Regions from separate parts of the Streptomyces sp. WMMC940 genome, predicted to be linked through region 2. Evidence: riboswitches for the same ligand, from Rfam matches in the RefSeq annotation. Region 2 holds a riboswitch; the other holds the start of a gene.
The links. A riboswitch is a leader RNA that binds a small molecule or an ion and turns the genes downstream of it on or off. The one in region 2 is predicted to bind S-adenosylmethionine.
Positions count from the first base shown of each region.

Region 1: it holds a riboswitch for S-adenosylmethionine, as region 2 does, so the genes downstream of both, O7595_RS25120 (aminotransferase class V-fold PLP-dependent enzyme) here and thrC (threonine synthase) in region 2, are expected to answer to the same signal.

Region 1 covers NZ_JAPZBC010000001.1:5,696,665-5,704,573, reverse strand. The annotation lists gene O7595_RS25140 (NYN domain-containing protein) at 1-453, opposite strand, end outside; gene O7595_RS25135 (hypothetical protein) at 496-738, opposite strand; gene O7595_RS25130 (rhomboid family intramembrane serine protease) at 852-1,577, shown strand; gene O7595_RS25125 (Lrp/AsnC family transcriptional regulator) at 1,574-1,855, shown strand; gene O7595_RS25120 (aminotransferase class V-fold PLP-dependent enzyme) at 2,077-3,588, opposite strand; SAM riboswitch class IV at 3,816-3,933, opposite strand; gene trpD (anthranilate phosphoribosyltransferase) at 4,008-5,072, opposite strand; gene qcrB (cytochrome bc1 complex cytochrome b subunit) at 5,225-6,847, opposite strand; gene qcrA (cytochrome bc1 complex Rieske iron-sulfur subunit) at 6,844-7,893, opposite strand; gene qcrC (cytochrome bc1 complex diheme cytochrome c subunit) at 7,890-7,909, opposite strand, start outside.
Region 2 covers NZ_JAPZBC010000001.1:4,136,559-4,144,467, reverse strand. The annotation lists gene O7595_RS18270 (MoaD/ThiS family protein) at 1-223, opposite strand, end outside; gene thrC (threonine synthase) at 220-1,509, opposite strand; SAM riboswitch class I at 1,527-1,673, opposite strand; gene O7595_RS18260 (glucosyl-3-phosphoglycerate synthase) at 1,792-2,751, shown strand; gene O7595_RS18255 (DUF7927 domain-containing protein) at 2,952-3,734, shown strand; gene O7595_RS18250 (alpha,alpha-trehalose-phosphate synthase (UDP-forming)) at 4,142-5,647, shown strand; gene otsB (trehalose-phosphatase) at 5,845-6,696, opposite strand; gene O7595_RS18240 (DUF3263 domain-containing protein) at 6,758-6,997, opposite strand; gene O7595_RS18235 (ABC transporter substrate-binding protein) at 7,314-7,909, opposite strand, start outside.

The DNA of each region.
Region 1 (7,909 bases), 1.6 Mb from region 2:
GCGCCTGCTCTCCTCGTCCGCGCGCTCGGCGTCGACGCGCTGGGCCTCCTCGCCGGCGGCGGCCACCAGCTTGCCCCAGCCGGCCGGCCGCAGCACATAGGCGGCCGCCGCCACGTCGACGGGGTCGGCGGCCGCGGGAGGCGTCCCGGACTCCAGTGCGGAGGCGAGCTCGGGCTGGGCGTCGCGGAGCCGCTCACCGATGCGCTGCCGGAAGACGGGGTCGCCCTCCAGGGCCGCGGCCATGGCATTGCCCGCGTACTTCGCCCGGCGGGTCGGGGTGAAGCGGGCGTACTGCCGCAACTGGGCGGGCAGTTCGGTGACGGTCAGCCCGCCGAAGGCGTCCGAGACCAGTGCGACGACCCGTCGCCGCACGCCTTCCGGCAGCGGGCGGTCGAGCGCCTCGGCGGCGTCGCCGGCACCGGCCGGCCCGGCGCCGCTCTCGGGCTGCTCCACGATCCGTCACCCCACTGTCTTCCCGCGGGTCGCACGGCTCCGTCAGGAGCCGCTGCCCGGCCTGTCCACCAGTTCGATCTGGTCCACGGCGTTGCACCATCGGCAGCGGACCGACTCGATGGTCTCACTCACCACCTCGCGCTCCTCCACCTTGGGCTCCCCCGCCAGATCCAGATGGACGTACTCGACGACCTTGGAGGACCGGGTCACGTCGAAGCGGGTGAGATTGCCGCACAGGGTGCAGCGCCACCGGGTGGTCTCCGTCGGCATGGGTACCGTCGTCATCTGCCGTCCTCGTCTCCTCGTGCCTACTGCCCGTAACCCTACGACCTCACGGGTCCGCCGTGACACGGCGAGGCGGTCCGACCGCATCGGTCCCGGTACGCCATGCTCTGGGCATGATCGATCGGTGGACAGCGGTACGGGGCATGACGACCGGCCCGGTGGTGACCTACGGAGCGATCGGCATGTGCTGCCTCCTGTTCGTCGTCGGTCCGGTCTCCGGGCTCAACCCGTCGTACGGCACCGGAGAAGCCCTGCTCACCGCCCAGGCCGTCCACTTCGAACGCTGGGGAGTGATCCCGAGCGAACTGACGGGGGGCTCCCCGAGGGCCCTGCTCACCCCGCTGACCGCGCTCTTCGTGCACGGCAGCTGGCTCCATCTGCTGGGCAACATGCTCTTCCTCCACGTCTTCGGCGCCATGGTCGAAGAACGCATGGGGCACGCGGAGTTCGCGCTCTTCTACCTGGGGTGCGGCTATCTGGCGCTCCTCGCCTACGCGGCGGCCAACGCGGAGTCGGACCACACGCTCGTGGGGGCGTCCGGAGCCATCTCGGGCGTGCTGGGCGCCTTTCTCTGCCTCTTCCCGAGGAGGCGGGTGACAAGCCTCTACCCCTTCCTCTTCTTCCTGCCGCTGCGCTTCCCCGCCTGGATCGTGCTGGTCTTCTGGTTCGTCCTGCAGTGGCTGGCGGAGGCCCAGAGCTCGTCCACGGGGCCCGGGGTGGCGTATCTGGCACATCTGGTGGGGTTCGGCATCGGATTCCTCTACGCGTGGGGCCGATTCCGGCAGGCCGCTAGAGTGAAACCCCCAGCAGCGGCCACCGAGGGAGAAGGACAGCCGTGATCACCGCGATCGTGCTCATCAAGACCAGTGTGGACCGCATCCCCGAGATCGCCGAGTCGATCGCCTCCCTGGACAGCGTCAGCGAGGTCTTCTCGGTCACCGGCACCCACGACCTGATCGCCATGGTCCGGGTCGCGAAACACGACGACCTCGCCGATGTGATCCCGGGCCGGATCAGCAAGATCCCGGGCGTCGAGGCCACCGACACCCATGTCGCGTTCCGTACGTACTCCCAGCACGACCTGGAGGCGGCGTTCGCGATCGGGCTCGACGCGTAGTTCCGCGTCGAGCGCGTTCGCGCCCCGGCATCGCGGCCCCCGGGTCGGCCGGTGCCCGCCGCAGCGGTCGGGCCCGGCCTGCGGTGCCGCGAGCCGCGGACCCGGCCTGGCCGCAGGCAGAGCGGTCGGGGCTGCCGGCGCCGGTGCGGGAGGGGCCCCGCCGCCGCCCGTCCGGCCCGCACCGCTCACACGGCCCGCACGGCTGACTCGGCCCGCACCGCTCACACGGCGGGGACGCAGCGCCCGTCCTCGGTGCGGTAGTTCCACTTCGCACCGTCGCGCACCAGTTCCGCGACCGCCCCCACGAACCGCTCCACGTGCTCGTCCGGCGTGCCGGCCCCGAAGCTGACCCGGATCGCGTTCAGCGACCTCCCCCGGCCCTCGGCCGGGTGGACCCCCACCTCGCTACGCTCGCCCTGCCCGGTCTCCGGGGCACCGCACTCGCCGGCCTCCCGCGGGTCACCGCCCAGCAGCGTGCGCACCAGCGGATGGGCGCAGAACAGTCCGTCGCGCACGCCGATGCCGTACTCGGCGGACAGCGCGGCCGCGAAGTGCGAGCTGTTCCAGCCCTCCACCACGAAGGAGATGACGCCGACCCGGGGGGAGTCGTCGCCGAACAGCGACAGCACCCGGACCTCGGGCACTTCGGCGAGACCCGCACGGACCTTCGCGATGAGGTGCCGTTCGCGCTCGACGAGGGCGTCGAAGCCCGCCTCCGTGAGCGCCCTGCAGGCGGAGGCGATCGCGTGGACGCCGATGACGTTCGGCGAACCGGCCTCGTGGCGGGCCGCGGTGGTGTGCCACTCGACGTCCACGCCGCCGTCGGTACGCCGCGAGACCCTCCGCGAGGCGCCGCCGCCCGCGAGGTACGGCTCGGCGCCCTGCAGCCAGTCCGCGCGGCCGGCGAGCACACCGGAGCCGAACGGCGCGTACAGCTTGTGCCCGGAGAAGGCGACCCAGTCGACGTCCAGCTCCCGCACGGAGACGCGGTGGTGCGGGGCGAGCTGGGCGGCGTCCAGGACGATGCGCGCGCCGTGGGCGTGCGCCGCGGCGGCCAGTTCCCTTACCGGCCACAGCTCGCCCGTCACGTTGGACGCACCGGTCACACAGACCAGGGCGGGGCCGTGGGGATCGCGGCCGGCGAGCGCCGACTCCAGCGTCCGGACCGCCTCGCCCGGGGTGCGCGGCGCGTTCAGGTACGTCACGCGGGCGCTCGCCCACGGCAGCAGGGCGGCGTGGTGCTCGGTCTCGAAGACGAAGACCTCGCAGCCGTCGGGGAGCGCGCCGGCCAGCAGGTTCAGCGAGTCGGTCGTCGACCGCGTGAACACGACCTGGTCGCCGTCGCGGCAGTCCAGGAACTCATGGACCGTTGCCCGGCCGTCCTCGAACAGGTCGGTGGACAGCTGCGAGAGGTACCCGGCGCCGCGGTGGACGCTGCCGTAGTACGGGGCGTACGCGGCGACGTCGTCCCACACACGCTGCAGGGCCGGGGCGCTGGCCGCGTAGTCGAGCGCGGCGTAGGTGACTTCGCCACCGGTCACGAGCGGCACGGTGACGTCCCGTCCGAGCACCGGCAGCGGGGCGTCACAGCAGGGGTCGTGGTCGCCGGCGGCGGTACGAACGGCGGTGGCGGTGGCGCCGGCCGCGCCGGCCGCGGTCGAGCCGTCCCCGGACGTGGCGGTGAAGGCTGCGGCAGGGGCGGCGGTCTCGACGGTGTTCGGGTGCACGGACATGACGGTATCTCCCGGCAGACAAGGGCGAATAGGTGCGAAAGGACCCGCCCGCGGTATGACGGCTCACAACGGCCGTTCCGCATACGGGTGTTGCCTCGACGCGCGGCACCACGGGTACGCGCACGGAGGAGGAGAGGGGCCGACGGCCCTAACGCATTCGCTTGCTCACGAGACAGCTCCCTCGAGGACCAGGACCCCAGGGTTGCGACATTCACCGATGTCCGCGGGGTCCGCGCTTGCCGCGGACCTCGCTGCCCACGGCCTGGTCTTCACCCGGGGCACCCCGCCACGGACGGAGGGTTGCCGGACAGCGGGCCGGGGCCGTAGTCGCTGTCACTCATGACCTTGGGAAGCATCCTGCCACACGTCTCACGGCACGCAAGGCGCAGTCCGCCATCCGGACTGCGCCCCGCGCCACATCATGCGTTGCTCGCGGCCACCCAGCGGTCCAGCGCCCGCTTCGCCGCGCCCGAGTCGATGGACTCCGCGGCCCGCGCCATCCCGGCCCTGAGCCGGTCCACGAGATCGCCCTCGTCCTTGCCGAGCGCGACCAGCGCCGCGGCCGAGTTCAGCAGGACCGCGTCCCGCACGGGCCCGGTCTCCCCGGCGAGCAGCCGGCGGGCGACATCCGCGTTGTACGAGGCGTCCGCGCCGCGCAGTGCCTCCACCGGGACCGGCTCGATGCCCACGTCCCGGGGGTCGAAGGTCTCCTCGTGCACGGCGCCGTTCCGGACCGCCCACACCCGCGAGGTCGCGGTCGTCGTGAGCTCGTCCAGGCCGTCGTCGCCGCGGAAGACCAGCGCGCTGGAGCCGCGCGCGGCCAGCACACCCGCCATGATCGGCGCCATCCGGGCGTCCGCGACGCCGGTGGCCTGGGCCCCCACCCGAGCGGGGTTGGTCAGCGGCCCCAGGAAGTTGAACGTCGTGCGGATGCCGAGCTCCCTGCGGGCCGCGGCGACGTGCCGCAGCGCCGGGTGGAACTTCACCGCGAAGCAGAAGGTGATCCCCGCCTCCTCGGCGACCGCGGCGACCCGCTCCGGTGTCAGCTCCAGATTGACGCCGAGCTTCTCCAGGACGTCCGAGGCGCCGCTCGCGCTCGACGCGGCCCGGTTGCCGTGCTTGACCACCTTCGCGCCGGTGCCGGCCACGACGATCGCGGACATGGTGGAGATGTTGACGGTCTTGGCGCCGTCGCCGCCCGTGCCCACGATGTCCACCGTGTCCCCGGGCACCTCGATCGTCCTGGCGTGCTCGTACATCGTCCGCACGAGCCCGGAGATCTCCTCGACGGTCTCGCCCTTGGCCCGCAGAGCCACGGCGAAGCCCGCGATCTGCGCGTCGGTCGCCTCGCCCCGCAGGATGCGGTCCATGGCCCAGGCGGTGGCCTCCGCGCTCTGGTCACGGCCGTACAGCAGGGAGTCCAGCACCTCGGGCCAGGAAAGGCCCGCCGCGGTGGATCCACCTGCGGGGGTCACAGCGCTCATGGTCGCTCCTGGGTCCGTTCGGATGGGAATGCCCCCACCCTATCGACCCCCGGGACGGCGGAGAGCCCCGTCCATCGGATGGACGGGGCTCTCCGCCCGACTGTCGCCGGGAGGTACCCGGCCGTGGCGATCGCTGCGATCAGCGAAGGGGATCAGTGGTGGCCGTGGCCGCTCGTGATCTCCTTGTACTCCTCGACGGTCGGCTTCGCGACCTGGTTGTCCTTGCCGTAGTACGCCTTGCTGAGCCGCGCCCGGAGCCTCTCGGCGCGCGGGACCTTCCGCTCCACGCCGTTCTCGTCGACCGTCGGGCCGATCTCGACCGGCGTGTACTGCTGGTGGGCGGTGAGCGTGTGCAGGGCCTCCTGCGTCAGCGGCTCGTGGACCTCGACGAACTCACCGTGCGGCAGGCGCTTGATGATGCCGGACTCGCGTCCGTGCAGCACCTTGTCCTTGTCGCGCCGCTGCAGACCCATGCAGATCCGCTTGGTGATGATGAAGGCGAGGACCGGTCCGGCGAAGAAGAAGATCCGGACGAACCAGGTGATCGCGTTGATCGACAGATGGAAGTGGGTCGCCCAGAGGTCGTTCCCACCACCGATCAGCAGCACGAAGTACCAGGTCAGCCAGGCCACACCGAAGGCGGTACGGGTCGGGGCGTTGCGCGGGCGGTCCAGGATGTGGTGCTCGCGCTTGTCCCCGGTGACCCAGGACTCGATGAACGGGTAGACCGCGATGGACGCCAGCACCAGCGGGAAGATCACCAGCGGGATGAAGACGCCCAGGACCAGGGTGTGGCCCCAGAGGTTGATCTCCCAGCCGGGCATCACACGGATCAGGCCCTCGGAGAAGCCCATGTACCAGTCGGGCTGGGCGCCCGTGGACACCAGGTCCGGCCGGTACGGGCCGAGCGCCCAGATCGGGTTGATCGTGGCGATCGCCGAGATGACCGAGATGACGCCGAAGACCAGGAAGAAGAAGCCGCCGGCCTTGGCCATGTAGATCGGCAGCAGCGGCATGCCGACCACGTTGTTGTTCGTCCGGCCGGGGCCCGCGAACTGCGTGTGCTTGTGGTAGAAGACCAGGATCAGGTGCGCCACCAGCAGGCCGAGCATGATGCCCGGCAGCAGCAGGATGTGGATCGAGTAGAACCGGGCCACGATGTCGCCGCCGGGGAACTCCCCGCCGAACAGGAACATCGACAGGTACGTGCCGACGATGGGCACGGACAGGATCGCGCCCTGCATGAAGCGGACACCGGTGCCGGAGAGCAGGTCGTCCGGGAGCGAGTAACCGGTGAAACCGGTGAACATGCCCAGGACGAACAGCAGGAAGCCGAACAGCCAGTTGATCTCGCGCGGCTTGCGGAACGCGCCCGTGAAGAAGACGCGCATCATGTGGACCATCATGGCCGCGAGGAAGATCAGCGCCGCCCAGTGGTGGATCTGCCGGATCAGCAGACCGCCGCGGACGTCGAAGCTGATGTCCAGGGTCGAGGCGTACGCCTCCGACATCAGCACGCCCTGCATCGGGACGTAACTGCCGTGGTACTCCACCTCGTTCATCGACGGGTGGAAGAACAGCGTCAGGTACACACCCGTGAGGATGATGATGATGAAGCTGTAGAGCGCGACCTCACCCAGCATGAAGGACCAGTGGTCCGGGAAGATCTTGCGCATGTTGGCCTTGGCGAGGGAGTAGATCCCCAGCCGGCCGTCGGCCCAGTCGGCGACGCGCTCGCCGGCCGGAGCCTTCCTCTTGTCAGATGCAGTGCTCATCCGCGCTCCCAGAAAGCAGGACCGACGGGCTCTTCGAAGTCGCCGAGCGCTTCGAGGAAGCCTTCGTCATTCACACCGATCCGCAGCTGCGGAAGGGCGTGACCGGCCGGGCCGAAGATGACGCGGGCGCCGTCGGAGAGATCGAAGGTGGACTGGTGGCACGGGCAGAGCACGTGGTGGGTCTGCTGCTCGTACAGGGAGATCGGGCAGCCCACGTGGGTGCAGATCTTCGAGAAGGCGACGATGCCCTCGTGGGACCACTCGAGCTCGCGCTTGTCCTTGATGTCCTCCGGCTGGATCCGGACGATCATCAGGGCGGCCTTGGCGATCTCGGTCTGGAAGCTGTGGTCGTGCTCGGTCAGACCCTCGGGCATGGCGAAGGTCAGCGAACCCACGGCCACGTCCTCGGGGCGCAGCGGCTCGTGCGTGTTCATGTTGATGAGCTGCTTGCCCTTGGCCCACAGCGTGTGGCGGAGCTTGTCCTCCGGCAGTGGACCGAGGTCGCGCAGCAGCACCACACCGGACAGCGGCACCATGGCGAGCGCGCCGAAGAGGGTGTTGCGGATCAGCTTGCGCCGGCCGAAGCCGGACTCCTCCGCTCCCGCGGCGAAGTCGGCCAGGACCTTGGCCTTGACCTCCGGCGGGGCCTCGATCGGGTGACGCTCGTCCACCAGCTCCTGGTCGGACATCAGGGTGCGGGCCCAGTGGACCGCGCCCGCGCCGATGCAGAACAGGGCGACACCGAGCGTCACGCCCAGCGAGAAGTTCAGCGCGCTGACGTGACCGAACGGCCAGATGTAGACGATCTTGTCGACCGGGAAGATCACGTACGACGCGATGAACGCGATCGTCGCGAGCATCGACACGGTGAACAACAGGGCGACCGTGCGCTCGGACCGCTTGGCGGCCCGCTCGTCGATGTCCTGGATCCGCGGCCGGTGGGCAGGGAGGCCCGGGTCGGCGAAGGGGTCCTTCGTCGCCACGGCGCCGTGCGCGTTCTCCTGCTCGGAGGGCAGGGTCTCTTCGGGAATGTCTTGGCTACTCATGACTTCTTGGCCTTAG
Region 2 (7,909 bases):
CCGTCTCCAGGCCCTGCTCGAAGCGCACGTCGTCGTCGTTGACGTACACGTTCACGAAACGGCGCAGCTTGCCCTGGTCGTCCAGGACCCGGGCCGCGATGCCCGTGTGGTGCTTCTCCAGGTCGGCGATGACCTCGGCGAGGGTGGCACCCTCGGCCGGGACCTCGGCCCGGCCGCCCGTGTAGGTGCGGAGGATGGTGGGGATGCGGACGTTGACGCTCATGCGAGGCCAGCCTCTCGGAAGGAGTCCAGGTTGGGGCGGATGACTGCGGACATACCCGTCGTCGGGGCCACCGCGTCGAGGGTCTTGAGGCCGTCACCCGTGTTGACGACCACCGTGGTGAGGGACGGGTCGATCACCCCGGCCTCGATCAGCTTCTTCGCCACACCGAGGGTCGTGCCGCCCGCGGTCTCGGTGAAGATGCCCTCGGTGCGGGCCAGCAGCTTGATCGCGTCCACGATCTCCTCGTCGGTGACGTCCTCCACGGCACCACCGGTGCGCCGGCAGATGTCGAGCACGTACGGACCGTCCGCCGGGTTGCCGATCGCCAGGGACTTGGCGATGGTGTCCGGCTTCTGCGGCCTGACCACGTCGTGGCCGGCCTTGAACGCCACGGACACCGGGGAGCAGCCCTCGGCCTGGGCACCGAAGATCTTGTAGGGCCGGTCCTCGACCAGACCCAGCTTGATCAGCTCCTGGAGCCCCTTGTCGATCTTGGTGAGCTGGGAGCCGGAGGCGATCGGGATGACGATCTGGTCCGGCAGTCGCCAGCCGAGCTGCTCGCAGATCTCGTACGCCAGCGTCTTGGAGCCCTCGGCGTAGTACGGGCGGAGGTTGACGTTGACGAAGCCCCAGCCCTCGCCGGCCGGGTCGCCGATGAGCTCGGAGCAGAAGCGGTTGACGTCGTCGTAGTTGCCCTCGATGCCGATCAGCTCTCCGCCGTAGACGGCGGCCATGACCACCTTGCCCTGCTCCAGGTCGTGCGGGATGAACACGCAGGAGCGGAAGCCGGCGCGCGCGGCCGCGGCACCCACGGCACCGGCCAGGTTGCCGGTGGAGGAGCAGGAGAGGGTCGTGAAGCCGAAGGCCCGGGCGGCCTCGATCGCCTGGGCGACGACCCGGTCCTTGAAGGAGTGGGTCGGGTTGCCGGAGTCGTCCTTGACCCAGAGTCCGCCGGTGACGCCGAGCTCGCGCGCGAGGTTGTCGGCCTGGACGAGCTTGGTGAAGCCCGGGTTCAGGTTCGGCTTGCTCGCCACGTCGGCGGGCACGGGCAGCAGCGGCGCGTAGCGCCAGATGTTCTCCGGACCGCTCTCGATCCGCTTGCGCAGTTCCTCGACGTCGCCGCTCGGCAGGTCGTACGCGACTTCGAGCGGCCCGAAACAGGCTTCGCAGGCGAAGATCGGACCGAGGGCGAAGCGCTCGCCGCACTCGCGGCAGGAGAGCCCGGAGGCGGGGCCCAGGTCGACGGTGTCGGCAGAATCGGTGGTGGCAACAGTCTGCACAGCCATGGAGGCGAGGCCCTTTCTCCTCATCTTCCCCGCGGTGCGTTTCACCGCGAGACGGAATTGGCACCTTCCCTAGCCGTGAGCCTCGGCCGCGACGCGCGACGAGATCGGCTGGAGGGTTGCCGGGGCTTCAACGGGCCGTGTCCCTCTGCCCCTCTGGATGAGCGGTATTCGATTGTCTCGGCGCGACGACCCCGACATGCATCTGCGGTCCGCGTTGTTCAAGACTGTAACCGAACCCCCGGACGCTTGAGATGGCCGTCCGATCCGCGAGATGGAGATCACGTGCTGGAAGAGGTGGAGCGCTGGCTGGCCCGGCGGTCCTGGTCGGTGGCGGACCGTCCACTGGACCGGCTGCTGTCCGCCAAGCAGGACACCACGGTCAGCGTGGTGCTCCCCGCGCTGAACGAGGAGGCGACGGTCGGGGAGATCGTCGCCGCGATCCGGCGCGACCTGATGACCGACGCGGTGCCGCTCGTGGACGAGCTGGTCGTCGTGGACTCGGGGTCGACGGACCGCACCGCCGAGGTCGCCGCACGCGCCGGCGCCCGGGTGGTGCACCGGGACGCGATACTCCCGCGCATCCCGGCCGCGCCCGGCAAGGGCGAGGTGCTGTGGCGTTCCCTCCTGGCGACCGGAGGCGACGTCGTCTGCTTCGTGGACGCCGACCTGAAGGAGTTCTCGGCGGACTTCGTGTCCGGGACCGTCGGACCGCTGCTGACCGACCCCGAGGTGCAGTTCGTCAAGGCGATGTACGACCGGCCGCTCGGCGACGCGCCCGGCCAGGGCGGGAGGGTGACCGAGCTGGTGGCCCGGCCCCTGCTCAATCTGCACTGGCCGCAGCTCGCGGGGTTCGTCCAGCCGCTCGGCGGGGAGTACGCGGCGCGGCGCTCGCTGCTGGAGCGGCTGCCGTTCCCGGTCGGCTACGGGGTGGAGCTGGGCCTGCTGGTCGACGCGCTGCACACGGTGGGCCTGGACGCGTTGGCGCAGGTGGACGTGGGCGTACGGCTGCACCGCCACCAGGACGGGCAGGCGCTGGGCCGGATGGCGGCGGCGATCTATCGCACGGCCCAGCTGCGCCTGTCCCGAGGGCACCTGGTCCGCCCGGCCCTGACCCAGTTCGAGCGCGGCGAGGCCGGGTTCGTCCCGCGGACGCACGCGGTGGACACGGAGGAGCGCCCACCGATGGTGGACATCGCCGAGTACGCGAGACGGGCGGGGCGACGCAACACGGGCGCGGCGTAACACGGCCCAGCCGGGATGATTGTCTACATTTCGGACTTATGGGCAATGCGAGTTCACAGGGTGCTCGGGTCTTCCGTCCTGTTCGGGCCGTGCCCGGCCAGGAACCGACGAGGGGCCGCGGGCGCAGCAGAGGCGATCGGCCCCGGTTCCTCGGGGCCCTGGCGGTCGCCGCGGGTGCCGCCGCCGTCACGACGGGCTTGGTGCCGGCGGCTGCCGCCCTGTCGGCGCCGGCCCCCGATCTGGAGATCACCAAGACGGCGTCGGCGAAGAGGGTCGCCCTCGGGGACACCCTCACGTTCACCATCAGGGCGACGAACAACGGCGAGCGGGACCTCCCCGACGTGCGCTTCACCGACGATCTCGGCGGCACCCTCGACGACGCCGTCTACGACCGCAACGCCCGGACCACCCTCGGCCGGGTCGCGTACGCCGAGCCCGTGCTCTCCTACTCGGGTGCCATCCCGGCCGGGAGGACGGCGACCGTCACCTACTCGGTCACCGTGGGCGGCGAGGACGGTGGCGACGGCGGCGACGGCCGGCTCGGCGGCGGCCTGGAGGTCCAGTCCCCGCGGTCCAACTGCGGCACCGGCACCAAGGACGCCCGGTGCACGGCGGCGCCCGTGGCCGAGGAGGTCGGGGAGCTCGGGGCTCCCCGTACCGACCTCGGCGACGAGGAGAGTCACGACCACAGCCTCGAACAGGGCCATGAGGACGGTCTCCACGGGGAGGGCGCCGAGGACGGTGCCCAGGGTGGGGCGGGCGTGCCGCCGGCCCCCGGTGGCCCCGGCAGTGCGGCGGGCGCCGGGCACGCCGGTGCCCCGGCCCACGACAGCGGTGACGGCAACGGCAGCGGGGCCGTCGGCCAGATCGCGGCCGCCGGCCACGACGGCGAGCGGCTCTGGCTGCTCGGCGGAGTGGCCCTGGCACTCTCGGCCGCCGGCGCCATCGCGCTCGCGGCGACGCGCGACCGGGGGAACCATTGATCACGTGAGCGCGACCGGTCGGGCCGTCGTCGGGGGACGGCACGCGACCGGGCCGGACCGGTGTCCGCACGCCGACCGGCGGCGCGTGACGGTCCGAAACCGTCTCCGGGAGACGCGGGCCCGGTCGGCCGTCCGGGCCCGCCCCCGACGGTCCCCGCCGGGCGGCAGGTCCGGGCCCGGCGAGTGACCGGACCACCAGGCACACCGCCTGCCCTGGGCCGAACCGGCGGCCCCGGACCGGGCGCACGTGTCCCGGGCCGGTCTCCGGTGGTCCCCCGGGGCGGCGCGCAGCCGGTCACCGGCCGCGGCCAACGGTCGTGGGCAGGTCTCCGACGATCTCCGGCGGTCTCCGGCCACGGAGTCCGCCGTACGTTTGAGCGGTTCCAGGAAGGGCTAGGTTTCGCGACATGGTCTCTGAGCACGAGCACGCCGCAAGAGTTCTCGTCGCCTCCAACCGGGGCCCGGTCACGTACGCCTTCCGGGAGGACGGCACGCTCGACGCGCGGCGCGGCGGCGGCGGACTGGTGTCCGGACTGTCGGCCATCGGCCCCGAGGCGGACGCCCTGTGGGTGTGCTCCGCACTCGGTGACGGGGACCGCGAGGCGGTGCGGCGCGGGATCGGCGAACCGGGCGTGCGGATGCTGGACATCGACGCCGCCGTGCATGCCGACGCGTACAACGGCATCGCGAACTCGGTCCTGTGGTTCGTCAACCACATGCTTTACCAGACACCGCTGGAGCCCGTCTTCGACGCCGGGTTCCGGCGCCAGTGGGTGGCGTACGAGGCGTACAACCAGGCCTTCGCGCAGGCCCTGGCCGAGTCGGCCGGCCCGGACGCGACCGTACTGGTGCAGGACTACCACCTCGCGCTGGTACCGGGCATGCTCCGGGACCTGCGGCCCGATCTGCGCATCGGCCACTTCTCGCACACTCCGTGGGCCCCGCCGGAGTACTTCCGGATGCTCCCGGACGACATCGCCGAGCAGTTGCTCCTCGGGATGCTCGGGGCGAACCGGCTGGGGTTCCTGACCCAGCGGTGGCTCGGCGCCTTCCAGGACTGCTGCCACCGGGTCCTGGCCGACCACGACGTGGACCCGCACTGGCCGAAGGACGGGCCGCCCAGCCTCGAGTACCGGCTGCGGGGGCACCGCCGGCGGCGGACCGAGCTCGGGGTGCACGGCCTGGGCGCCGACGCGGACTTCCTGCGGGAGCGGTCGCGCAGGGCGGACGTGGACGAGCGCATGGCCGCGCTGCGCGAGCAGATCGGCGGCGACGAGCGCGGACCGGACCGCCGGAGGACGATCGTGCGCGTGGACCGGACCGAGCTGTCCAAGAACATCGTGCGCGGACTGCTCGCGTACCGCACCCTGCTGGACGAGCACCCGGAATGGCGCGAGCGGGTCGTGCACCTCGCCTTCGCCTACCCCTCGCGCCAGGACCTGGCCGTGTACCGCGACTACACGGCCGAGGTCTCCCGGGTCGCGGAGGAGATCAACGCCCGGTACGGCACGCCCGGCTGGACCCCGGTGCTCCTGCACGTCAAGGACGACTTCGCCCGCTCGCTGGCGGCGTACCGGATGGCCGACGTCGCCCTCGTGAACCCCATCCGCGACGGGATGAACCTCGTCGCCAAGGAGATCCCGGTCGTCTCCGAGGCGGGCTGCGCGCTGGTGCTGTCGCGCGAGGCGGGCGCGTACGCGGAACTCGGCGACGACGCGCTGGTGGTGAACCCGTACGACGTGACGGGCACCGCCGACGCACTCCACCGGGCGCTGTCCATGCCGGACACCGAACGCGCGGAGCGCAGCAAGCGCCTGGCCGCGGCGGCGACCGCGCTGCCACCGCAGCAGTGGTTCCTGGACCAGCTGCACGCGCTGGAGGCGCTGGACGAGGGCGTCACGGAGGCGGACTGACACGGGGCGGGTGGGCCCGGCGGCACGCGCCGCTCCCGTACGCGCACCCGCCCCTGCCCGTAACGGGCTCCACCCCCCGCTGTACGAGCGCGACCGGGCCCGCGCCGGGCTCCGCCCCGCACCGGCGGCGACCGGTGCCACGTCGGGCAGGGGCGGCGGCCCGAGCCGACTGGGCGGACGCGGCAACCGGTCGATCCTCAACCTCGGGGGTCGATGCGGTCCGCCAGGGCGGCGAGGAACGCGACGACGGCGGCGGGACCGGGCAGCGGGAGGTCGGCGCGCTCGGCGAGTTCGGGGACCTCGCCGCCGCTGCAGAGGAGCAGTCCGGGCACTCCGTCCGAACGGAGCTTCTCCACGGCGGCGAAGGCGGCCAGATCACCGAGGTCGTCGCCGGCGTAGACGACCGCGGAAGCGTTCACCTCGCGGACGTACTCGGCGAGCGCGATGCCCTTGTCGACGCCCGGCGGGCGCACTTCGAGGACGAGGCGGCCGGGTTCGACGATCAGTCCGTGGCGCGCGGCGAGATCGGCGATCGGCTCGCGCAGCGCCTCGAACGCGGCCTGCGGGTCGTCGGCGCGGCGGGTGTGCACGGCGACCGCGCGGCCCTTCTCCTCGATCCAGGTGCCCTGCCACACCCCCATCGAGTCGAGGAGGCCGGGCAGCTCGGCCCGTACCGCGGCGACGCCCGGGTGCTCGGGCTGGGCGTGGACGGTGCCGCTGACGGCGTCCCACCGCTCGGCACCGTAGTGCCCCAGGACGACGAGGTGTTCCAGACCCTCGATGCCGGCGAACCCGCCGTACCGGACGGCGACCCCGGCCGGCCGACCGGTCACCACGACGACCGACCTCACGAGCGGCGCGAGTCGCGCCAGCGAGGGCACCGTCGAGGGATGCGCCCTCGCCTGCTCGGGATCCGGGACGATCTCCGCCAGCGTCCCGTCGAAATCCAGTGCGACCACGCTGTCCGAGGGCCGTTCGAGGACCGCGGCGAGCCCCTCGCGGCCGGCGGCGGTGGTCGGTTCCGGCAGTGCGTTGGAATAGCTGCCCATGGTCCGACCCTATCGACGCGGCCCCCGCTCAGCTACGGCGCGCGGCGATCTCCACGGCGCGTCACCGCCGCGCCCGCCGCGCTTCCCGGACCCGCCGCAGACGGTTCACCGTCACGGGGTCGTGAGCGAGGGCTCGCGGGTCGTCCAGGAGGGCGTTGAGGAGCTGGTAGTAGCGGGTGGGGGAGATACCGAGCTCTTCCCGTATCGCCCGCTCCTTGGCGCCGGGCCCGGCCCACGACGCCCGCTCGAAGGCCAGCACGGCGCGGTCCCGCCCGGGGAGGTCGTCGAGGTCGTCGGTCATATCAGCAACATAACCGTCCCCCCGGACAGCGCAGTGCCCCCGGCGAACGGGTGATTCCGGCCAGACTTCTCCGCGCCGGGCGCACACCCGGCGCCCGGCAGGAGCGCGACGCCGCACGCGCCCGTCCCGGAACCCCGCCCCGCCCGGAGACACGATCCGCTCCCCGACCCCCCGCCCGCCCCGGTCGCCGGCGTTCGCCCCACTCGCCGGCATTCGCCGAGCGGAAGCCACGGGGACCGACCGCGGACCGCACCGCCGCCCCGAGACCTCGGCCACGGACGAGGTCCGGGACGCGGCCCGGACCGCCCCGCCCGCGCTATTCCGCGTCCGCCTCGCTCTCCGCCTTCGCCGCGTCGTTCGCGATCCGGTTCAGCACCGTCGCCGGGTCCCCCTGCGGTGCGACGGCGTCGCCGATGTTCCGCTTCACACTCGCGCTGACCTTCGCCCAGGACATCTCGCCGGACGGGTACAGCTCGGACGTCGGGAGCGCCTCGAGGAACTTCCACAGGCGCTTGTGCCTGCCGTCCGCCGCCATGGCCTCGCTCGCGCTCACCGTCACCGGGAGGATGTCGTAACGGCCGGAGAACTCCAGGACGTTCGTGTCGCTGTAGGCGAAGTCGAGGAATCGGCCGATCTCCTTGCGGTGGCCGTTCTGCTTGAACGCCATCATCCAGTCCGCCACGCCCATCGACGCCCGGGCCTTGCCGTCCACGCCGGGCATGGGGACCATCCCGACCCGGATGCCCTTCTTCTCGGCCTGCTGCATGAGGGTGGGATGGCCGCTGAGCATGCCGACCTCGCCTCGGGTGAACGCCTCGAAGGCCTGGGCGCGGTCCAGTTTCCCGGGCGCGACGGGTCCGGTGAGCCCGGGGGTGACGAGGTTGTCCTTCAGCCAGGTGAACGTGGCGACGT